DNA from 4 places in the Shewanella carassii genome. Region 4 is predicted to be linked to each of the others. Evidence: predicted binding sites of a transcription regulator. Region 4 holds the regulator's gene; each other region holds the start of a gene.
What was found. The regulator sigma-54, encoded in region 4, starts transcription at its own class of promoters, with help from an activator protein. The targets are predictions, from matches to a motif close to GTTGGCACGNNNNTNGNNT.
Positions count from the first base shown of each region.

Region 1: a site for sigma-54 is predicted at 2,604-2,622, ahead of K5621_RS07220 (flagellar hook-length control protein FliK). Genes of this name have one in related genera too.
Region 2: a site for sigma-54 is predicted at 3,148-3,166, ahead of fliE (flagellar hook-basal body complex protein FliE). Genes of this name have one in related genera too.
Region 3: a site for sigma-54 is predicted at 2,821-2,839, ahead of K5621_RS02820 (TorF family putative porin). Genes of this name have one in related genera too.

Region 1 covers NZ_AP024618.1:1,572,606-1,578,616, forward strand. The annotation lists gene fliH (flagellar assembly protein FliH) at 1-679, shown strand, start outside; gene fliI (flagellar protein export ATPase FliI) at 648-1,988, shown strand; gene fliJ (flagellar export protein FliJ) at 2,111-2,560, shown strand; gene K5621_RS07220 (flagellar hook-length control protein FliK) at 2,695-4,182, shown strand; gene fliL (flagellar basal body-associated protein FliL) at 4,249-4,773, shown strand; gene fliM (flagellar motor switch protein FliM) at 4,801-5,829, shown strand; gene fliN (flagellar motor switch protein FliN) at 5,841-6,011, shown strand, end outside.
Region 2 covers NZ_AP024618.1:1,565,964-1,571,974, forward strand. The annotation lists gene K5621_RS07175 (sigma-54 dependent transcriptional regulator) at 1-582, shown strand, start outside; gene K5621_RS07180 (sensor histidine kinase) at 662-1,726, shown strand; gene K5621_RS07185 (sigma-54-dependent transcriptional regulator) at 1,723-3,054, shown strand; gene fliE (flagellar hook-basal body complex protein FliE) at 3,220-3,552, shown strand; gene fliF (flagellar basal-body MS-ring/collar protein FliF) at 3,594-5,300, shown strand; gene fliG (flagellar motor switch protein FliG) at 5,293-6,011, shown strand, end outside.
Region 3 covers NZ_AP024618.1:601,003-607,013, reverse strand. The annotation lists gene K5621_RS02850 (bifunctional diguanylate cyclase/phosphodiesterase) at 1-69, shown strand, start outside; gene K5621_RS02845 (DUF3016 domain-containing protein) at 66-590, opposite strand; gene K5621_RS02840 (hypothetical protein) at 871-1,176, shown strand; gene K5621_RS02835 (DUF4240 domain-containing protein) at 1,183-1,692, opposite strand; gene K5621_RS02830 (hypothetical protein) at 1,812-2,207, shown strand; partial or broken gene K5621_RS02825 (HU family DNA-binding protein) at 2,374-2,652, shown strand; gene K5621_RS02820 (TorF family putative porin) at 2,919-3,611, shown strand; gene rimK (30S ribosomal protein S6--L-glutamate ligase) at 3,635-4,540, opposite strand; gene K5621_RS02810 (putative bifunctional diguanylate cyclase/phosphodiesterase) at 4,622-6,011, opposite strand, start outside.
Region 4 covers NZ_AP024618.1:730,930-736,940, reverse strand. The annotation lists gene K5621_RS03500 (calcium/sodium antiporter) at 1-8, shown strand, start outside; gene K5621_RS03495 (KpsF/GutQ family sugar-phosphate isomerase) at 39-1,016, shown strand; gene kdsC (3-deoxy-manno-octulosonate-8-phosphatase KdsC) at 1,016-1,567, shown strand; gene lptC (LPS export ABC transporter periplasmic protein LptC) at 1,564-2,124, shown strand; gene lptA (lipopolysaccharide transport periplasmic protein LptA) at 2,111-2,644, shown strand; gene lptB (LPS export ABC transporter ATP-binding protein) at 2,641-3,369, shown strand; gene K5621_RS03470 (RNA polymerase factor sigma-54) at 3,465-4,925, shown strand; gene hpf (ribosome hibernation promoting factor) at 4,957-5,244, shown strand; gene ptsN (PTS IIA-like nitrogen regulatory protein PtsN) at 5,247-5,690, shown strand; gene rapZ (RNase adapter RapZ) at 5,687-6,011, shown strand, end outside.

The sequences.
Region 1 (6,011 bases), 840 kb from region 4:
ACACAGTGAAGGTTTTTCCCAGGGCCTAGAGCAAGGGCGGGAAGAAGGACTGCAACAGGCCGCTACCATGTTGGCGCGTTTCGACGCCTTGCTCGCTCAGTTCGAGGCGCCGCTGGCGCTGCTGGATACCCAGATAGAAGAATCATTGCTGACGCTGGTCGGTACTTTGGCGCGCAACCTCATAGCCCATGAATTGAAAACCCATCCGGAACATATACTGGCGGCGCTCAGGCAAGGGATAGATTCCCTGCCACTCAAAGAGCAGAAAGTGAATCTGCGCCTGCATCCCGAAGATATGGCTTTGGTGAAAGAGCTCTACGGTGAAGAGCAACTGGCACGTAACCGCTGGACACTGGAAGCCGATCCCGGCCTCAACCGGGGCGATTGTGTGGTGGATAGCCAACGCTCGCAAGTGGATATGCGTCTGGAAACCCGCCTGGAAGGGGTGTTTGCCAATCTTGAAGCCGAACAATCCATGTTGGCGAAAAGGGCTGCTCAGCAGCAGGCCGTAATAGATGATAGATTGACCCCAGCGCAAGACAGCGAACAGGGGCAATCGCTTGCCGATGAACAAACTGCCGCGATAAACGATAAGGCAGAGATTGCAAGCCAAGAGGGCGAACAGCCCAGCGAAGGAGACACTCATGATACAGCAGCGCCGAAGCCAACTGCTGAGTGAACTCAAACACTTGGCTGAAAAACAGTCACCGTTTCAAGCGGTTGCCAGCGGCCAGCTGGTACGGGTGGTTGGTCTGACGCTGGAAGCCAGTGGTTGCCGGGCACCTGTCGGCAGTCTCTGCGCCATAGATACTATGGCGGGAAAGCTTATCGCCGAGGTGATAGGTTTTGATGATGAGCTATTGTATCTGATGCCGGTTGAAGAACTCAGGGGCGTGCTTCCCGGCGCCAAGGTGATGCCGCTCGGTGAACAAACTGGGCTCAGCGTCGGTTTGAGTCTCCTTGGCCGGGTGCTGGACGGTAACGGCCAGCCGCTCGATGGTATGGGCGCCCTACACACAGATGAACAAGCCTCGCGCCACAGCCCCGCCATTAACCCTCTATCCAGAAGGGCAATTACCGAACCGCTCGATGTAGGCGTCAGAGCCATCAACGCCATGCTTACCGTGGGTAAGGGCCAACGTATGGGGCTCTTTGCCGGCTCCGGCGTGGGTAAGAGTGTGCTCCTTGGTATGATGACTCGCGGCACCACGGCCGACATTATCGTGGTTGGCCTGGTGGGGGAACGGGGCCGGGAGGTGAAAGAATTTATCGAAGAGATCTTGGGCGCAGAGGGGCGGGCCCGCTCTGTGGTCATAGCCGCACCGGCCGATACCTCCCCCTTGATGCGCCTTCGTGCCTGCGAAACCTCGACTCGAATAGCCGAGTATTTTCGTGATCTCGGCTATGACGTCCTGTTATTAATGGATAGCCTGACCCGTTACGCTCAGGCACAGCGGGAAATTGCCCTGGCGGTCGGTGAGCCACCGGCAACCAAGGGCTATCCGCCTTCAGTATTTGCCAAGTTACCCCGTTTGGTCGAGCGCGCCGGCAATGGCGGTGAAGGGCAGGGCTCGATTACCGCCTTTTATACAGTGCTTACCGAAGGGGACGATCAGCAAGACCCCATTGCCGATGCCTCGCGGGCCATTTTGGACGGTCACATAGTGTTGTCACGGGCCTTGGCCGACTCAGGGCATTATCCGGCGATAGACATTGAAGCGTCCATCAGTCGGGTGGCACCTATGGTGATAAGCGAGGCGCACCTGGAAGCGATGCGGCGGGTCAAGCAAGTTTATTCGCTCTACCAGCAAAACCGGGATCTGATCTCCATTGGTGCCTATTCCCAAGGTTCGGATCCGCGTATCGACAATGCTATTCGTTTACAGCCTGCCATGAACGCCTTTTTACGACAGGGGATGCGCGATGCGATCAGTTTCAGCGATTGTCAGCAGATGTTGGGGCAGCTCGCAGCCCAGTGCAAGGTGTAACGCCATTGAGTGCCGGAGTGTCGGTGCTCGACAAAAAAATGCAGTGACAATAGGGGCCTGAGTTCGATTGAGATCCGAGTTAAGACCCACAAGGCAAGCAATTTTAAGGAACAGTACGTTAGATGGCTAAATCCGATCCTTTGCACACAGTGTTGAAACTGGCGGTCGAAGCCGAAGAGCAGGCGGCACTGCAACTTAAAGCTGCGCAAATGGAGTGTCAGAGGCGTCAGTCTCAATTGCAATCATTGCGGGAATACCGGCTCGACTATATGAAGCAGCTTGATGCCCAGCAGGGGCAGAGTATTGGCGCCTCCTATTACCAACAGTTTCATCGATTTGTGCGTCAGGTAGATGATGCCATCGGACAACAACTCGCCGTGGTTGCCGAGGCCGATAAGCAGCGTGGCTATCGGCAGCAACATTGGTTGGAAAAGCAACAAAAGCGTAAGGCGGTGGAGATGTTGCTAGAGAAAAAAGCCCAGCAGGCGGAAGCCAAAGCCGCCAAACAAGAACAAAAGCTCATTGATGAGTTTGCTTCGCAGCAATTTTATCGGCGTAAGCTTAACCACTGAGTGTTTGACTACGATTTCCTTTAAATTCAATAGTTCCTTTCTAATTGGCGTGAATTTTGCTTTATTTTAAGTAGAGACAATTATTCTGAGCTGGCCCGGTTTTGCCTGAGTGGGTCAGTATGCTGGAGGAAGGCATGCAGCAGTTATCCAATATCTTTATCGGTGGTGCCAGCAGTAAGGAAGTTACTGCCAAAGATGCATTGCAACCATCTGATAATGAGGCATTTCTTTCCGAGTTCCAACATGCAAAAGCTAAGTTTTCGCTCGAGCCTCAAGGTCCCAAGCGGGAATTCTCTGAACCGCGCCTCACTGCGGATAATGCGGAAGAAGAGGCCCAGGTCGATGTGTCATTGATCTTAGGTCAGATTGCCATGGGCAAAAAGTTGCCGGTAGACGCAGACAGTGAAGCCTCTTTGTCGGAGGCCGCTGGCCTGCAGGAACAGATTGCTGCCCTGACGGGGCTTGATGAAGATGAATTCAACGCCCTATCCCCAGAGGAACAAGCTGAGTTGTTAGCGACCTTGAAATTGGCGCAGGAATCGACCAGTGATGGTTTGGAGGGGGCCCTTGATAAAGAGGGAGATAGCGAAGCTGCAGAGTCAGATACGCTTGAGCCGATGCTTGATGAAACGAGTCAAGGTGCCGACACACAGAACCCATCTTTGTTTGCTGCCGATAAGGCCAGCGCTAAGACGAACAACGCCGGTCCATTGGAAAGCCCTGAACAACAGATGGGGTGGCCAGATGGCGGCAAGCCTGTAACCAAGGCGGCGCCCCTTGATGGTATGGCGGCATTGGCTCGAGAGGGAAATCTCAATACTGATGGTGGTAAGAGTGACAATATCTTGGCGCCTTCGGCCGTTGTTGATAAGGCCAAACTGGATGCCTCCGGCAAATTGGGGACGGAGGTCGCCGCCGCAGCTACCACTGTCAGTGCTGATAGCCAGGGTGACAAAACGGCCACCAAAGAGGTCCTCGCCAGTTTGTTGAAGACCGAGATGAAAGGTGCTCAGGTGGGCACAGAGGTGCGCAGCCCTGTCAGTGATGCTATACATCAGGCACTCAAGGGCGATGCCGCTTCGACACAAACAGATATCAGTCCATTCCAACAACAGCTGCATCAACAAGGATTACAACCTGCGCAGCGTGGCGAGATGGCCCAGTTTCAGTTGTCTTTGAGACAGGGGATGGAACAGTCAGTGCAGACCGCCGATATGGTGCAACGTTTTGCCCCTGTGATGCGGCAGCAGTTGATTGCCATGGTCAGCAATGGGGTGCAGCAAGCCGAAATTCGTCTCGACCCTCCGGAACTTGGAGCCATGATGGTTAGGGTTCAGGTGCACGGTGATCAGACTCAAGTTCAGTTCCACGTCACTCAAGCTCAAACTCGAGATATGTTGGAACAGGCGATGCCCAGACTGAGGGAAATGCTGCAGGAACAGGGAATGAATCTGGCCGATAGCCATATCTCTCAGGGGGGGCGCGAGCAGGGTGAGCCGCAAGGTGGTAATGGCGGTGGCTTTGCTCAAGATGGCGTAGAAGGTGAAATTTCCGCCGAAGAAACAACACAAAGCGCAAATCGCACAACAAGTTATGGCTCGGGTATAGATTATTACGCCTGAACAGGTAACCTATAGGGATGGCATTTTTCCGCGGGCAGTGCGGTAGATTAAGGGATAGGACAAAACATGGCAGAACAAGAAGAGCTTGAACTGCAAGAGGCGCAGGCGCCCAAAAGTAAAAAGAAACTCTTTATCTTCGGTGGCATAGGTTTCGCGGTCTTGCTGTTGGTCGGTGTTGGCCTGTGGTTTTTTCTGGGCAGTTCAGATGAAGCGGTTACTCAGGAAGAGAGTAGTGAGACACAAACCGAGGAAGTGCAGGCCAATAATAGTCGAGAAGCTTTTTATGTGGCCATGCCAAGACCATTTCTGTTCAATCTGCCGGGAGCCAACCGTTCCAGGCTGGTAGAGATCAAGGTACAACTCATGGTGCGAGGGAGTGATGATGACGTCACGCTCAAGAAGCATATTCCCTTGATTGAAGATGCACTGCTGACTACCTTCAGCGGCGCCGATGTTGAAAAGCTCAGCAGCCAGGCGGGTAAAGATGAACTCAGGCAGTTGGCGCTGCTCAATGTACAAAATACACTGCAACCGGTTACCGGCCGTAAAGTCGTTGAAAAAGTGTTATTTACCGGCTTTGTGATGCAGTAACAGGGACTAAGAGGCGAAGGCAATATCGTGAGTGATTTATTAAGCCAAGACGAAATTGATGCGCTGCTTCATGGTGTGGATGACGTCGAAGAAGAGGATACGGAGGAGTCGGCATTTGAGGCTCAATCCTATGACTTTTCGTCTCAGGATCGCATTGTTCGTGGTCGAATGCCGACTCTGGAAATCGTCAACGAACGTTTTGCCCGTCACCTGCGGATCAGCATGTTCAACATGATGCGCCGGGCTGCAGAAGTCTCGATTAATGGCGTACAAATGCTCAAGTTTGGCGAGTATGTGCATACTCTGTTTGTGCCTACCAGTTTGAATATGGTGCGCTTTAGTCCGCTCAAGGGTACGGCGCTGATCACCATGGAAGCCAGATTGGTATTTATTCTGGTGGACAATTTCTTTGGTGGTGATGGCCGTTTTCACGCCAAGATTGAGGGGCGGGAATTTACTCCGACAGAGCGGCGCATAGTGCAGTTGCTGTTGAAGATTATCTTTGAAGATTACAAAGATGCCTGGGCGCCGGTGATGGATGTCGAGTTCGACTATCTGGACTCGGAAGTCAACCCGGCGATGGCCAATATTGTCAGCCCGACCGAAGTGGTGGTGGTCAACTCTTTCCATATTGAAGTGGATGGCGGTGGTGGCGATTTCCACATCACCATGCCTTACTCCATGATAGAACCTATTCGTGAACTGCTGGATGCCGGGGTTCAAAGCGACAAACAAGATACCGATATGCGTTGGTCTCAGGCGCTGAAAGACGAGATCATGGACGTTGAGGTCGGGTTCGATGCACGCCTTGTTGAAAAACAGATAACACTGAGAGACGTGATGGAATTCAAGGCCGGTGATGTGATCCCGGTTGAATTGCCAGAGCATATCGTTATGAAGATAGAAGACTTGCCCACTTACAGATGTAAACTGGGGCGGGTCAGGGAAAATCTGGCGCTGAAGATCTGTGACAAGATCCCGCGTCCGGAAACGGTCAAGACCGAACTGCAGCTGGTAACCCGTAAGGGTAAATCCAAGGATATCTCGGAAATATAAGGTGATAGAGAATGAGTACTGAAGAGATGGACGATTGGGCTGCCGCCATGGCCGAACAGGCTGAAGAAGAGGCCAAGGCGGTTGATTTGGATGAGCTGAAAAGCGATGCCAGACCCTTGTCCGAAGAGGAAGCCGCTAAATTGGATACCATTTTGGATATCCCGGTGACTATCTCTATGGAG
Region 2 (6,011 bases), 840 kb from region 4:
GGTGAGTTCCGTGAAGATCTCTACTATCGTCTCAATGTATTCCCTATCGAAATGCCTCCTCTGTGCGAGCGCCGGGATGATATCCCGCTGCTGTTGCAGGAGTTAGTCAGTAGGGTATTCAACGAAGGCAAGGGGCGAGTGCGCTTTACCCAGCGCGCCATCGACTCGCTCAAGGAGCACGCTTGGTCCGGCAATGTCCGCGAATTATCCAATTTGGTTGAACGCTTGACTATCCTCTATCCGGGTGGTCTGGTCGATGTCAACGACCTGCCGGTCAAGTATCGGCATATCGATGTGCCCGAATATTCAGTTGAAGTCAGCGAAGAACAACTGGAGCGTGATGCCTTGGCATCTATCTTCAATGACGAAGAGCCGGTCGATCTGCCTGAAACTCGTTTCCCCAGTGAACTGCCTCCGGAAGGGGTCAATCTCAAGGATCTGTTGGCCGAGTTGGAAATCGATATGATCCGCCAAGCGCTGGATCAACAGGACAATGTCGTTGCCCGCGCCGCTGAAATGTTGGGTATTCGCCGCACCACCTTGGTGGAGAAAATGCGCAAATACGGCATGAGTAAAGACTAACGTCCTGATAATTTGGATTTTTAAGTTGGCATAAAGTCTGCATTAACCCTGTCAGCATCGTATTTTTGACGGGGTTAATATGTCTGCAAGCCCATTGGCTCAGCTCGAAACCATTTCTCATCATGGCCGCGAATGGATCCCGGTAAGGGAAGCCGCCAATATGTCCAATCGTATGGAACATATTCTGCAGGCCATGCCTTCGGGCGTTGTTATTCTCAATGGTGACGGCTTGGTCAGTGAGGCCAACCCGGTTGCTGAATCCCTGTTGGGCTTGCCCCTGGTCGGCCAGCGCTGGCTGACTATCATTAATCGTGCCTTCGCGCCGCAAAAAGACGATGGTCATGAAGTTTCCTTGCGCAATGGTCGCCGAGTGAAGCTGGCGATTACACCTCTGACGCCGGAGCAGGGCCAGCTGATTATGCTGACCGATCTCACCGAAACCCGGCTATTGCAGCAAAACCTTTCCCACCTCGAACGTTTGTCTGCATTGGGGAAAATGGTTGCCACTCTGGCGCATCAAATACGTACTCCTCTTTCTGCCGCTTTACTCTATGCCGCCAATTTGGGCAGCCCGAGGCTAGATGCCGGCTCCAGAGAGCGTTTTCAGGGCAAATTGCTCGACAGGCTTTCCGAGCTGGAGCAGCAGGTCAATGACATGTTGCTGATCGCTAAAGGCAGGCAAGAAGAAGCCTGCGACAGAGTGCCTTTTTCGGCAGTGTTGGAAAAAGTGATGGCCAACTGTGAGCCCATCGCCGCTAGGCAAAATGTCGAGTTGAGTCTGCAACTCGAAGGCGATAGCGAAATGCTGGTCAATCTGCACGGTCTGAGTTCCGCGATCAATAATCTGGTGATCAATAGCCTGGAAGCCGGTGCCACCAGAGTCATTCTGCGCCTGAGCTGCGAACAGGCACTGCGCCTCGATGTGATAGATAATGGCAAGGGGCTAGATAGCAAGATGCAAAAGCAGGTGTTGGAGCCTTTCTTCACCACCAAGCGTCAAGGCACCGGCCTTGGGTTGGCTGTGGTGCAGTCAGTGGTGCGCAGCCACGGCGGTAAATTGGACCTCAGCTGTAAGCTGGGCGCAGGTTGTACCGTCACGCTGACATTCCCGCTGACGACAGACTCTCAAGGAGGCGTGGCATGAGCGAAGCAAAAATTTTGTTGGTGGAAGACGATGCCGCGCTTCGGGAGGCGCTGCTCGATACCTTGTTGCTGGCCAGTTATGAGTGTGTCGATGTCGCCAGTGCCGAAGAAGCGATAATGGCTTTGAAAGGCAATCGTTTTGATATGGTGATCAGCGATGTGCAGATGGAAGGGATCGGCGGTATGGGGTTGCTTGATTATCTGCGTCAGCAACATCCGCAGTTGCCCATCCTGTTGATGACTGCTTATGCCACTATCGACAATGCCGTCAGCGCAATCAAATTGGGAGCGGTGGATTATCTCGCCAAGCCGTTTGCCCCCCAGGTACTACTCAATCAGGTCAGCCGTTACTTACGCCCCAAGGTGGTTAACGGCGGCCCCGTGGTGGCCGATGAAAAGAGTCTGGCCTTACTGGCACTGGCGCAGCGGGTGGCTGCTTCTGAAGCCTCTGTGATGATCACTGGTCCCAGTGGTTCGGGGAAAGAGGTGCTGGCGCGTTACATTCATCAACATAGTCAACGGCCTGAAGGGCCTTTTGTGGCGATTAACTGCGCCGCCATCCCGGAAAATATGCTGGAAGCCACCTTGTTTGGCTACGAGAAAGGTGCCTTTACCGGGGCTTATCAGGCGTGTCCCGGTAAGTTTGAACAGGCTCATGGCGGCACCCTGTTACTCGATGAAATTTCCGAGATGGAGCTGGCATTGCAGGCCAAGCTGCTACGGGTGTTGCAGGAGCGTGAGGTTGAACGCTTGGGCGGCCGCAAGACTATTAAGCTCGATGTCAGGGTACTGGCAACTTCGAACCGGGATTTGAAACAGATGGTGGCCAAGGGCGAGTTTCGCGAAGACCTTTATTATAGGATCAATGTGTTTCCGCTTGCCTGGCCGGCACTGAATCAAAGACCGGCGGATATTATCCCGTTGGCCAAGCATCTGTTGGCTCGCCATGCCGAAAATGCGGCGATTAACCCAGTTCCGACTCTCAGTGATGCTGCGGTGCGGCGTTTGCTGGCCCACCGTTGGCCGGGGAATGTCCGAGAACTGGATAACGTGATCCAGCGAGCATTGATCTTGAGCCAAGGGCAGATAGAAGCGGGCGATATTATTATCGATCTGCAGGATGTCACCCTGGGAGATGCCACGGTCCCGGAAATGCCTGAGGCGCTTGGTGATGAACTTAAGGCCCAGGAACATGTGATTATTCTCGAGACTCTGGCCCAGTGTCAGGGCAGTCGCAAGCTGGTGGCCGAGAAACTCGGGATTAGTGCCCGTACTCTTAGATACAAGATGGCTCGTATGCGTGAAATGGGTATCGAAGTACCAGCCTAAGCTCTCCTAAAGCGGCGTTCCAGCCGCTTTTTACAATTCTATTCTTGATATATGACACAGAACCCTGATATTTATTTCAGGGCTTCAATTTTTTTTGGCAAACTAATTGCATAAACCTGTTTAACGCAGGTTTATCGTCAATTCACTGACGACAGGAGTGAGAAGATGCAAATAGGTGCCAATTCTTTATTGCAAGAAATGCAATCACTGAAAGGTGAAATTGCCCCAACGGGATTTCAGTCTTCGCCTGTCCGTCAGGTGGGCAACACCACAGGAGCCGATTTCGGCCAGTTGTTGGCCCAGGCGGTTGGCAATGTCAGTGAGTTGCAAAGCACATCATCTAACTTAGCCACCAGGCTGGAAATGGGTGACACCACAGTGTCCTTATCTGACACTGTCATTGCCCGTGAGAAAGCCAGCGTCGCATTCGAGGCCACAGTGCAGGTGCGTAACAAGCTGGTCGAAGCCTACAAAGAGATTATGAGCATGCCGGTTTAAGGCTTGCTCACATCAAAGATCCCGGATAACAGGAACGCGCCGTGAGCACAGAATTAGTAGCAGGATCCAATGTTCCCGCCGGTGGAACAACGCTGGATGGGGTCCAACAGGAAAATAAGTCGGGTGTATTGGGCTCCCTCGGGGGCGTTGATATGCTGCGGCAGATCACCATGATCCTGGCATTGGCTATCTGTCTGGCACTGGCGGTATTTGTGATGATCTGGGCTCAGGAACCGGAATACCGACCTCTGGGCAAGATGGAAACCCAGGAGATGGTGCAGGTGCTCGATGTTTTGGATAAGAACCGGGTGCCTTACAAGATAGACGTCGATGTGATCACTGTGCCTGAAGACAAGTATCAGGACGTGAAGATGATGTTGAGTCGTGCCGGTATAGACTCCAGCGCCGAAGCCAAAGATTACCTGAGTCAGGATACCGGCTTTGGTGTCAGCCAGCGGATGGAACAAGCCAGGTTGAAGCAGAGTCAGGAGATGAATCTGGCTCGGGCGATTGAAGAGCTTAACAGTGTTACTCGTGCCAAAGTGATCCTGGCATTGCCCAAAGAGAATGTGTTTGCCCGCAATCGTGCCAAGCCCAGCGCCACAGTGGTGGTCAATACTCGCAGGGGGGGGCTGGGTCAGGAAGAGGTCGATTCGATAGTGGATATCGTTGCCTCGGCGGTTCATGGCATGGAACCCAGTCGAGTCACAGTAACTGACTCCAACGGTCGTTTGCTGAACTCAGGCAGTCAAGATGGGGTATCTGCCCGCGCCAGACGCGAGCTTGAGCTGGTGCAACAAAAGGAAAACGAATACCGCACCAAGATTGACTCGATTCTGATGCCCATTCTCGGTCCGGAAAACTTCACCTCTCAGGTGGATGTCAGCATGGATTTTACCGCGGTCGAGCAAACAGCCAAGCGTTACAACCCGGATCTGCCGTCACTTCGCAGTGAAATGACGATAGAAAACAATAGTATCGGTGGCACAACAGGCGGTATTCCTGGCGCACTTTCCAACCAGCCGCCGATGGAATCCAACATTCCTGAACAAGCCAGTGAGGCGACAGACAGTAGCGTTACCAGTGGCAACAGCCATAGAGAGGCGACTCGCAACTTCGAGTTGGATACCACCATCAGCCATACTCGTCAGCAGATAGGCGTGGTTCGCCGGGTCAGTGTCTCCGTGGCGGTCGACTACAAGACAGGAGCGGCCGGTGAAAACGGTCAGGTCGCCAGAGTGCCTCGCACTGGTGAAGAGATGGCGAATATCCGCCGCTTACTGGAAGGTGCGGTTGGCTTTAACAGCCAACGGGGCGACATGATAGAAGTGGTGACAGTGCCCTTTATGGATCAGCTGGTTGAAGACCTGCCCGAGCCTCCACTGTGGGAGCAGCCCTGGTTCTGGCGGGCGATGAAGCTTGCCATCGGTGCCTTGGTGATTTTGGTTCTTATCCTGTTTGTCGTGCGCCCCATGCTTAAGCGTCTTATCTACCCTGATGGCCAAAATCTGCCTGACGAGCCTGCGCTGGGACATGAACTGGCAGACATAGAAGATCAGTATGCTGCCGACACTCTGGGCATGCTCAACCGACCAGAAAGTGAATACAGTTATGCCGATGATGGTTCGATTCTGATACCGGATCTGCACAAAGATGATGATATGATTAAGGCCATACGTGCTTTGGTGGCCAATGAACCTGAACTGTCCACCCAAGTGGTGAAGAACTGGTTGCAAGAAGATGCCTGAAAAAAAAGCGGATAAACCAGCCGAGCGCGGCTTCGATGTCAAGAGTCTCAACGGGATTGAGAAGACCGCCATTTTGTTGCTGAGTCTCAGTGAAGCCGATGCGGCCTCTATTCTCAAACATCTGGAACCCAAGCAGGTTCAGAAGGTGGGGATGGCGATGGCAGCCATGCAGGAGTTCGGCCAGGAGAAGGTGGTTGCGGTTCACAAGCTGTTTCTGGATGATATCCAGAAATACTCCTCCATAGGCTTTAACAGCGAAGAGTTTGTGCGTAAGGCACTGACTACCGCGTTGGGTGAAGACAAGGCCGGTAATCTTATCGAGCAGATTGTCATGGGCAGTGGCGCCAAAGGCCTCGACTCGCTCAAGTGGATGGATGCCAGACAGGTGGCGACTATTATCCAGAACGAACACCCGCAGATCCAAACCATTGTACTGTCCTATCTTGAACCGGATCAGGCGGCGGAAATCTTTGCCCAGTTCCCGGAAAACACCCGTCTCGATTTGATGATGCGTATCGCCAACCTCGAAGAGGTGCAACCGGCCGCACTGCAAGAGCTGAACGACATTATGGAGAAACAGTTTGCCGGTCAGGGTGGCGCCCAAGCCGCCAAGATGGGTGGTTTGAAGGCCGCAGCCAACATCATGAACTACCTGGATACCGGGGTAGAGAGCCAACTGATGGAAACCCTGCGCGAGTCCGACGAAGAGAT
Region 3 (6,011 bases), 130 kb from region 4:
CTGGCAAAAAAACAGGCCAAGCACAGCCCCCGAGGGCTGTGCTTGCTGGAAATGCCCAGGACGGCTTAGAGTTTGGGCTTGAGTGTTTTCTGGAACCAATCTTTCAGCATTCGCTGTTCATAGCGAAAGCTATCGCTGTTAATTCTGTCCACATGGTCAAGAAACTGCATATCAGTCAGCTTTTCATCGCCAGTCATGACCACCTGATCGCCTTCCAGCAAGCGATAACTGAAGCTGAACTTGGGCGGGTAAACGTTCTTGACTACACGTATATCGTTAACGGTCGCACCAAAGGTAGGCCGTACATCGCCGGCCAAATCCACATCTGTGACTGTCAGTTCCAGCTTTTGGTTGTCTTTTAGAGATGAGGAAACGTCTTTATCCAAGGCTTTGGTCAAGGTCTCGAACAGACGCTGTTCGTAACGGGATTGCAGCTCGCTGGCAGACTTGATATCCCGAAAATCCTTGGGTGACTGCCACTCAATTTTGACCTTACCCGACTCGGTCACCGGGTTTTCATCGACCTTGTCGGCCGCCAGCGCCGAGCCAGAGGCCAGGGCAGCTGCAAGTAACAGATATCTGATTTTCATCTCAGCCTCCTTTGGGAGCGAATGTCAGTATGCATTTGGTTCAAACTCAGAGTATAAAATTTAACCTGAATCCGGGCTTAACGCAAAACTAATATGCGAACATCATCCTGTTATAAGTGATTATTTTATTGTGTTATTTTTATCTCATACCACAAAAATGCGTTAACCTGAGTATCAATTTGTAGCGACGCGACCCAACTTTCAAACAACACGGCTTGAGTCGGGCCCGAGGAAGTACTCTAATAGCAAAGCTAAAAAACCAGTCACAACAGGAGCGCCAGTGAAACTCTCACCGTCTTTGCTGATTACTTTGGGACTCTTTACCGCCCTGGGAGTTGTTCTCGTGGCCATCAATCAGGACGCCAAACCCAAGGGTCCGGAAACCTGGAGCGCCTTCATTTATACCCATGGCTTCGATTCGGGGCGTTATATCAAAGAGGACGATTTTAGCGACTATGCCAGCTGTAAGGCGTTTGCCATCGAGAAGTCCCAGGCCTCGGAGGGGGCACCTTGGGAGTGTGGCAGCTACTGCCGCTTCGACTCCCGCCGCCAGGGCTTTCAGTGCGAGCAGATGCGCAACGACTAAGCCTGCTTAGAAGGGGAAACGGGCGCTTAGCTTGGGGTAAAGCTTGCGCAGTGCCTTGGGTTGATCGTTGAAACGCTTGCCCTTGGGCTGACTCAGCCCCGAAGGCACAAAAGGCAACTCTTTCCCGGTACGGGTCTCGTATAGCTGGCCGGCCAGCAGATCTATCTCCTCAACAAAAGGATAGGCGTAACCATTCAGCTGCGGCCAAACGTCCAGCTCTCCCAGCGAATCCGCTGCATTGCAGGCCGCCTGATAACGCTCCTTACCCAGAGTCACCAGGAAATTGCGAAACTCGGCAAAGCCATAATCTGAATCGACTCCGGCGATGATGTAAGCTGCTCCCCAGAGATCCCAGCTATAACTCAGTCTGAGCTGCCGGGCAAAGTGCTTATCAAACTCGGCCAGATCATCATCGCTCAAGTCTTGCAATTTTTCGGTCAAACGTGCCTGGAGTTCCTGTTGGTCCTGTTCGGGATAGTCGCGGCTGACCAGCTCCCAAAACTGCTCTTCTGTCATTGAGTGTTATCCTGCCAAAAATGTCGGCGGTTATTTTACCGCAAATAGTGGCCAAAATCCGACTGGACTCCCCCCTGGGCTTTCCATAGACTTAGGCCAATTTCTCACAGGAGTCATTTATGTCCAACTCAAGACCAATACCCCTAGTAATGCTTGGTATCCTCTACCTGGTACTGGCCGTAGTTGCACTGTGGCGTACAATCAATACAGGCGCCCTGGACCTGTTTACCCTAGGGGTGATCCCGGTTTTGATCGGCATGTTCCTACGCACATCCTGGTCATTGTGGGCCCTACGCATCTATCTCTTTATTCAGACACTAGGACTACTGGCATTCGCCACTACGGCTCTGATAGCGCTGCAGATAACACCTGAAGATGTCAAACTGGAACTGGCTGGGCGAAATATCCCCTTGTTGCCGCTGGCGGCTGTGTTGTTGGCCTTGCTGGCATTCCAGTATTGGGTGGCTTTTTCGGCCAAGACCAAACGCTTTTTGCAGCAGGAAAAGTCTAGCTAGATGGCACCGATGACAATAAATCAGCGACCGGCTCACAATTTTGTGTCTTTTTAGTTAAAAAATAGTAGATAAAGCCCAAGAACCCCGCTGAAATGCCTTTTCAAGCCAAAAACCTTATGGCATGTTAGACGAGCAATAACAAACTTATCGACGGAAAGAAGAGACGCTCCAGATGAACAAAACTGAACTGATCGCTAAAATGGCAGAACACGCCAACCTGTCCAAGGCCGAAGCTGCCCGCGCCCTCAAGTCGTTCGAAGTAGCAGTGACCGATGCCATGAAAGAAGGAACTAAAATCTCCATCGTAGGCTTTGGCTCTTTCGAAACTTCAACCCGTGCCGCCCGCACAGGTCGTAACCCGCAAACCGGTAAAGAGATCCAGATCCCTGCCGCTACGATTCCCAAGTTCAAGGCTGGCAAATCACTGCGTGACAGCGTCAACTAAACCGCTTTTCACGAATGAAAGCGCCTCATATTGAGGCGTTTTTTATTGCCTGCGGTTTCCCATTCTCGACTGCACAAAAGCAGTGCAGCCCGCCCCAGCAGAATGCAACACTTTATTAACCAGTCTTGCAATCAAAATCTAACTATTTGTATTTAATGTTCATTTAAACTTGGCATGGGATTCGCTCATTCCGCACAGACAATAACGAGTGTCTGCACCGGTCAAGCTTGTCCGGTTCCAGAACCTAAACCATCGAGGGGATGAGAATGAAACACACCAAGTTTTCACTGTCAGTTATTGCGGGTCTGTTGTTGCTGGCCGGCGAAACCCAGGCCGCTGTATCGGGGAATATAGGAGCTACCTCCAACTATCTGTGGCGCGGCACCACCCAGACTGATGATGCGGTCGCCGTCCAAGGCGGTATAGACTATAGCCACGACTCGGGCTTCTACCTGGGAACCTGGGCCTCCAATGTCGACTTTGGTGACGACACCAGTTACGAACTCGATTTTTACGGCGGTTACTCCGGCACCCTAGGCGAAGACTTTGGCTATGACATCGGCTATCTCTACTATGGCTATCCGGATGCCGAAGGCGATATCGACTTTGGTGAGCTGGCGCTGACCCTCAGCTGGAAGTGGTTTGAGTTGGGTTATGCCAAGGTGGTCAACGCCGGTGATGACGTGGCCGCAGCGCCACTGGATAACAAGGATTTGAGCTATATCCACGCCGGGTTCAGCTATCCCATCACGGAAACCGTGACGCTGACAGCACACTATGGTTATTCAGACGGTGATGTGGTGCAGAGCTGGTTCGGGGTTTCCGACTACGCCGACTACCATTTGGCCATCAGCAAGGAAACCGGCATAGGCTCAGTCTCCTTTATGGTGGCCGATACGGATCTGCCGGACGACGATGCCAAGATAGTGCTCAGCTATGTCTATGAGTTCGAATTCTAAGGATGGGAAAGCCCGAGGCGCAATCAGGCGATGACTGGACGATTGCGTTTACGGGCGGCAACCATTTTTTCGATATGCTCCACTATCGGCTCGGCCACCTTGATACCCGTGGTCAGCTCTATACCTTCGATACCGGGAGCCGAATTGACCTCAAGCACTAAGGCGCCGCGCTCGGAGCGAAGAATATCCACCCCGGCCACGGCCAACCCCATCGCCTTGACTGCATCAATGGCGGTCTTGCGTTCCTGAGGGGTAATCTTGATCTTCTCGGCGCTACCACCCAAATGCAGATTGGAACGAAAATCTCCCTCAGGCCCCTGACGCTTCATGGCCGCAACCACCTTGTCACCCACCACGAAGCAGCGGATATCACTGCCGTTGGCTTCTTTGATATATTCCTGCACCAGAATGTTAGCCTTAAGCCCCAGAAAGGCTTCTATCACGCTCTCGGCGGCCTTTTTGGTTTCGGCCAGCACCACGCCGATTCCCTGGGTGCCCTCCAAAAGCTTAATCACCAGCGGCGCCCCACCCACCATGGCGATGAGATCCGGAATATCATCCGGCTTGCTGGCAAAGCCAGTGACCGGCATACCCACCCCTTTGCGAGAGAGCAACTGCAGTGCCCGCAGCTTATCCCTTGAGCGGGCTATGGAGATAGAGTCATTGGCGGCGTATACCCCCATCATCTCGAACTGGCGTACCAGGGCACAGCCGTAAAAAGTCACACTGGCATGGATCCTCGGGATAATGGCATCAAAACCGGCAAGCTCTTCACCTTCTAGATGAATACTGGGCTGCACCGAATTGATATTCATATAACAGTTAAGCGGATTGATCACCCGGGCCTGATGGCCGCGCCCTTCACAAGCTTCCACCAGCCTGCGGGTAGAATAAAGCTCTGGAAATTGAGAGAGAATACCGATTTTCATGTTTGAGAGATCCGCCAAAGAGTTATGGCCCAGCAAAAGAGGTGGCATCTTTGACTATCCCTTACCAATAGGCAAGCAAAATCAAACATCCCCCTCGGTCAGCAAAGGTAAAATTTGCTGCGCCTCAAAGTCCTCGGGCCGAATCGGCCGACAATAGAGGTATCCCTGCAGCAGATTGCAACCCCGCTCACGACAAAACTGCGCCTGCGCTTCGGTTTCTATGCCCTCTGCCACCGACACCACGTTAAAACCGTTGGCGAAGTTAATCAAGGCCGATAACAAACGTTTACCGCGTTCATCCTGCTCAACCGAGGCCACAAAACTCTTGTCGATTTTCAGTACATTGATAGGAAAATATTTGATGTGCTCAAGGGACGAAAAGCCGGTGCCAAAGTCATCCAGTGACAACACCACACCAAGAGAGGCAATCCGCTCCAACACCTTGGCCAGCTCCAAAGGCTCCTCAATCAGGGCATTTTCGGTGAGTTCCAGCTCCAGCTGCGTTGCCGGCAGTCCGCTCTGCTGCAACACCCTGACAATGGTCTGATATAGGGTTTCACGAATGATCTGCGATGGCGACAGGTTGACCGCCACAGATAACTGCTTCCCCCTGGGGGTCAGCATCGCAAGCCACTTAACCGTTTGCGCGCAGGCCTGTGCCAACACCCACTCGCCTATCTCATCTACCAGGCCTATCTCTTCGGCTATCGGCAGGAAACTGTCTGGCGCCAGCAGGCCATCTTCCGGATGTTGCCAGCGCAGCAAGGCCTCCATACCCAACAACTCGCCGGTAATCGCATCAAATTTGCCCTGATAAAAGACCCTGAACTCATCCCGCTCCAGCGCGGTTCTCAGGCCCATTTCGATACGGTTGCGAAACCTCACCTCCCTGGCCAACTCTTCGGAATAAAACTGGATCTGATTCCGGCCCATTTTTTTAGCGCGATACATGGCAATATCGGCACACTTGAGCAGCTCAGAGCTATCGCAAACCAAGTCGCTATATACCGCTATACCGATGCTGGCACCGATAAGCACCTCATGCTCTCCAAGCGGAAAAGGCTCTTCAAAGGCCTGTTGCAGCCTGTTGGCCACGACCATAGGGAAGTATCGATTCTCGGACTCTGTCACCAGCACCACAAATTCATCACCGCCGAGGCGGGCAATGAGATCTCCTTCCCTGAGCGCCGCGCTGAGACGGTTGGCCACTTCCACCAGTAGGACATCTCCCACCTGGTGCCCTAAGGTGTCGTTGATACCCTTGAAATCATCCAGATCCAAGAGGATCACCGCCAGCATGTCCTGATGACGCTTGACCTGACTCAAGGTGCGATTCAGACAGAGTTCAAAACCGTAGCGATTGACCAGCTTGGTCAGGGAATCATGTTCGGCCAGTTCTTTGAGTTTCTCGTGGCTTTGGCGCAGTGCCAACGCCATCGAGGCCCGCTGTTTAGCGTTGCGAATTGCGCGG
Region 4 (6,011 bases):
CCCACTAGCGATGAAGGGCAAAAAGACGAGAGACAACTATGGCAGAAGCTAAGCAACTGCGCCAATGGGGCCGCAGAGTAATAGATATCGAGAAACAAGCACTGGATAACCTGTACCAGTTTGTTGATTCCCCCGAGTTCGCCCAAGCCTGCGAACTGATCCTCAACTGCAGCGGCAAGGTGATAGTGATGGGGATGGGGAAATCGGGCCATATAGGCAACAAGATTTCTGCCACCCTCGCCAGCACGGGCACCCCGGCATTCTTCGTTCACCCGGGCGAAGCCAGCCACGGCGACCTGGGGGTATTGAGTGAAAACGATATCGTATTGGCTATCTCCAACTCGGGCGAGTCCAGCGAAATTCTGACCCTGATGCCCGTCATCAAGCGCCAAGGGATCCCTATGATCTCCATGACAGGCAAGCCTGATTCCACCATGGCCAAGCTGGCGCAACTGCATCTGTGCATCAAGGTGCCAGAAGAAGCCTGCCCGCTGGGTCTGGCGCCCACCTCCAGCACCACGGCTACCCTGGTGATGGGAGATGCCCTGGCGGTCGCGCTGCTGCAGGCCAAGGGCTTTACCAAAGATGACTTTGCCCTGTCGCATCCCGGCGGCGCTTTGGGGCGCAAACTGCTACTCAAGGTCAGCGATGTGATGCACAAAGGCGAAGAGCTGCCGCTGGTCACAGAAGATATCTGTATCACAGACGCCCTGTATGAGATCTCCAAGAAAGGCCTGGGCATGACCGCCGTGGTCAATCAACAGAAGCAGCTCGTGGGTATCTTCACCGATGGTGATTTGAGACGTGTCATAGACGCTGGGGTCAACCTGCGTACCACCAAAATCAGCGATGTGATGACCCGAAATTGCATCACCAGTGGTGACAATATCCTTGCGGCGCAGGCGCTCAAGGTGATGGATGAGAATGACATTAACGGCCTTATCGTCATCAATGGCGCCAATGAGCCGATTGGAGCACTCAATATGCTGGATATGGTCAAGGCGGGGGTTATCTGATGAGTCATCAAGGTTTTTACGGCCCCATAAGCGAAGATAACTGGCAAAGAGCCGCCAAAATCAAACTGCTTATTTGTGATGTCGACGGTGTCTTCTCCGATGGCCGCATCTATATGAGCAACAGCGGCGAAGAGCTGAAGGCCTTTCACACCCGCGATGGCTATGGAGTGCGCTCACTGCTGTCCTGCGGCATTCAGGTGGCGGTGATCACCGGCCGCAAGTCCCAGATAGTCGAAAACCGTATGACGGCCCTGGGGGTAGACAAGATTTATCAAGGCATAGACAACAAGCTGGAGCCCTATGAGGCGCTGCTTAAACATTATGATCTCAAGCCTGAACAAGTGGCCTATATCGGTGACGACATTGTCGACTTGCCGGTGATGAAGCAAGTTGGACTGGCGGTTTGCGTGGCCGATGGCCATCCTTGGGTAAGGCAGCACTGCCACATGGTCACTCAGATTGCCGGTGGCCATGGCGCGCTCCGGGAACTGGCGGATCTTATCCTGCTCAGTCAGGACAAATTTGAAAAAGCCCACGGAATGAGTATATGAATAGGGTCACCCTGGCCATTATTTTGTTTTTCTCCACTGCACTTATCCTTTACTGGCAAGTGCAGAACAAGCGCAACGCTCAACAGAGCGAGGCGCCGGTGGATGTAGTACGACCGGACTTTGTCGCCGATGACCTTCGCTCGGTCAACTTTGATGAGCAGGGCAATGTCGCCAGCAGAGTCGCCGCGGCGCACATGGAACACTATGAAGCCAGTGAAAAGACCTTCTTCAACCAACCGGTTTATCTGGTCTATCCGGACAAGGGCGAAGCGCAGTGGCGCCTGTCTGCCAATGAGGGTAGGCTCAATCGCAAGACTAACCGAGTGGTACTTGAAAATAATGTTATCATCGACGCCATTAGCCCCAATGAACCAATCCAGAGCCTGAAAACCAGTTATGTGGAGCTGGATATGGACACCATGATCATGACCTCAGATCGCGAGATCCTGATCGAAGGCAGAGACTTTAATATCAAGGGATCCGGCCTGTACGCCGATCTCAATGCTCAGCAAGTAAAGCTGACCAGTCAGGTGAAAGGAACCTATGAAACCAAGTAAGTTTTTTATCGGTGCCCTCTTGTGCATCACAAGTCTGTCGGCGATAGCCATCGAAGAAGATCTGCTGCAAAAAGTAGAGATCAGCGCCGCCAATCAGTTTGCCGATATCAAGAACAAGCGCGTGGTATACGGTGGGCCAGTCACAGTCACCCAGGGCAGTTTGAAACTGCTGGCCGATGAACTCACGGCTTACACAGAGGATAAGAGCGGCGAGCGGATCCTGGTGGCCAAGGGCTCACCTGCCACCTATACCCAGAAACTGGAAGATGGCCGTCTGGCCAGCGCCAAGGCCAAAGAGATCCACTACAACATAGACAGTCGCATCATGACCTTGATAGGCCAAGCCAAAGTAGAACAGGACGGCAGCGAAGTGACCGCCGAGAAGATAGTCTACGACATCAACAAGCAGCAGCTGGAAGCGGAAAGCAGCGGCAAAGGCCAAGATAGGGTAACTACTGTTATCCAGCCGGAAAACTATCAGGATCTCAACAAAAAAGAACAGCAGCAGGAGCCGCAATGACCAGCACCCTGACGGCACAGAATCTGGCAAAGAGCTACAAGAAGCGCAACGTAGTCAAAGACGTCAGCCTGTCGGTCAATACCGGCCAAATCGTCGGGCTACTGGGCCCCAACGGGGCGGGCAAGACTACCACCTTCTATATGGTGGTCGGGCTGGTACAGAGTGACAAGGGCCGTATCTTTATCGATGAAGACGAGCTGACCCTAGATCCCATGCACCTGCGTGCCCGTAAAGGCATAGGTTATCTGCCACAGGAAGCCAGTATCTTTCGCAAGTTGTCGGTACATGACAACATCATGGCCGTGCTGCAAACCCGTAAGGAGCTCAACAGCGACGAGCGCGAGGAACAGCTCGAACAGCTACTGGAAGAATTCCACATTACCCACATACGTGACAGCCTGGGGATGTCCCTCTCCGGCGGTGAACGCCGCCGAGTGGAAATCGCCCGGGCGCTGGCCGCTAATCCAAGGTTTATTCTGTTGGATGAGCCGTTCGCCGGTGTGGATCCCATCTCAGTTATCGATATCAAAAAAATCATCGAACAGCTTAAGTCCCGCGGTTTAGGGGTGTTGATCACAGACCACAATGTTCGCGAAACACTCGACGTTTGTGAGCGAGCCTACATAGTCAGCCATGGACAGTTGATTGCCGAAGGCACACCCGCTGAAATCTTGGATAACCAACAAGTACGCGCTGTGTACTTAGGCGAACAATTCAGGCTATAGTTAGGATCATGTCATCCGGAGGGAATTCCGGGTATTATAGCCTGTTATTATTGAATTTTTTCATTGAAAAATAACGAGTAGGGATTAGCGGTATAATGAAAGCGTCACTCCAGCTCAAACTGGGTCAACAGTTGACCATGACACCTCAGTTGCAACAGGCCATCCGCCTGCTGCAACTGTCGTCCCTTGAGCTGCAGCAGGAAATTCAGGAAGCCTTGGAAGCCAACCCCCTCTTGGAGATGGCCGAGGACAGCCAGGACGACCCCATTGACGCCCATAAAGAAAACGACAGCAGCGAACTAAGTCCCCAGGAAGTCGATGGCTCCACGGTAGAAACCTCAGAGGCACTGAGCAATGAATCTATGCCGGATGAGCTGCCTATGGATACCACCTGGGATGAAGTCTTTACCGCTGCCAGTGCCTCAGGGCCGGCCATGGGCCGTGAAGATGACATGCCCTTCCAGGGAGAAACCAGCGAAGGTCTCTACGAACACCTGGAGTGGCAAAAGAACCTGACTCCGTTTTCCGATACCGACGACGCCATTGCCACCGCCATCATAGATGCCATCAACGAACAGGGCTATCTGACCCAGAGCACAGAGGAGATCCTCGAAGCCATGGGCAACCCTGAGATTGAACTCGATGAAGTCGAGGCGGTACTCAAGCGGATCCAGCACTTCGATCCTGTCGGCATCGCCTCCAGAGATCTGCGCGAATGCCTGCTGATCCAGTTACAGCAGTTCAACGCCGACACCCCACATCTGGCCAATGCCCGCTTGTTGATTGACGAACACCTGGATCTCATTGCCGCCCGTGACTTCCGCACCCTGATGCGCAAGACCAAGCTCAAGGAAGATCAACTGCGTGACGCCATCAACCTGATTCAGAGTCTCAATCCCCGTCCCGGCTTGCTGGTGCAGCCGATGGACGAAGAATATGTGATCCCGGATGTTAGCGTCTGGAAGAAAAATGGCCGCTGGGTCGTGGAACTCAACCCGGACTGTATGCCCAAACTCGGGATCAACCAGCAGTATGCTGCCATGGCCCGCAGTGCCCGCAGCCAATCAGACAGCCAGTTTATTCGTGGCCATCTTCAGGAAGCCAAATGGTTTATCAAGAGCCTGGAGAGCCGCAACGACACCCTGCTCAAGGTGGCCAACTGCATAGTGCAGTTCCAGCAGGGATTTTTCGAATATGGTGAAGAGGCCATGAAACCCATGGTGCTCAACGATATCGCCGAGGCGGTCGAGATGCATGAATCGACCATCTCTAGGGTCACCACTCAAAAGTATATGCATACCCCCAGGGGAATATTTGAATTGAAGTACTTCTTCTCCAGCCATGTCGGTACCGAAGATGGCGGAGAATGCTCTTCCACGGCGATCAGGGCTTTTATCAAGAAGCTCGTGGCAGCGGAAAACCAGAAGAAGCCCTTAAGCGACAGCAAGATGGCGCAGCTTCTGGCAGAACAGGGAATCAACGTTGCAAGACGCACCATAGCCAAGTATCGCGAGGCTATGATGATACCACCGTCGAACCAGCGTAAGAGTTTATAAATCCACAGTTGGAATTTGGAGGAATATTTCTATGCAAATCAACCTGACAGGACATCACATCGAGATCACCGACTCACTACGTGACTACGTGGAAAGTAAGTTTTCGAAACTTGAACGCCATTTCGAACAGATCAATAATGTGCACGTTGTGCTCAATGTACAAAAAATGCAACAGATTGCCGAAGCCAAGATCCACCTCAATGGCGGCGAAGTCTATGCTACTTCTGAACATGCCGACATGTATGCCGCCATCGACGTTCTGATTGATAAATTGGATCGTCAGGTCATTAAACACAAAGAAAAGCTGACAAAACACTAACGATGGAACTGAGTACCATCCTGCGGCCGGAGTGCACCACCTGTGCCACTCCGGGCAGTAAGAAAAAGGTACTGGAGCTGATTAGCGATCTCGCCAGCGCCCAGTACCCCACCCTTTCCTCTCAAGCGATTTTTGAAAGCCTATTGGCCCGCGAAAAGATGGGGAGCACAGGTATAGGTAATGGTATTGCGATTCCGCATGGCCGGCTGCCTGATATCACAGAGCCGATTGCCGTGCTGGTCAAATGCGAAGAGCCTATCGCCTTCGATGCCATAGACAACCAGCCGGTGGACATACTGTTCGCCCTCCTGGTGCCCGCCGAACAATGCCAGCAACACCTGAGTACTCTATCCGCCATGGCTGAAAAGCTCAGCGACAAGGCGATACTCAAGCAGTTGCGTAAATCCAGCGATGCAACCGAACTCTACCAGGTGATCACAGGATGAAACTCGCGATAGTCTCAGGCCGCTCCGGTTCCGGAAAATCCGTTGCCCTCAGGGTACTCGAAGACCTGGGTTACTACTGTGTGGATAATCTGCCCCTGCCCATGATAGGCAGCCTGTTGGATAACCTCCGCGGCAGCAATGATCTGGTTGCCATCAGCATAGATGTGCGCAATATGCCGGATCAGGAAAAGGTGCTGGAACAGCAGTTGGCAGCCTTGCCGGAAAACACCCAACTGACCAGCTTCTTCCTCAACGCCTCCGATAAAGTGCTGCTGAAGCGCTACAGCGAAACCCGCAGACTGCACCCCCTATCCAAGAGCA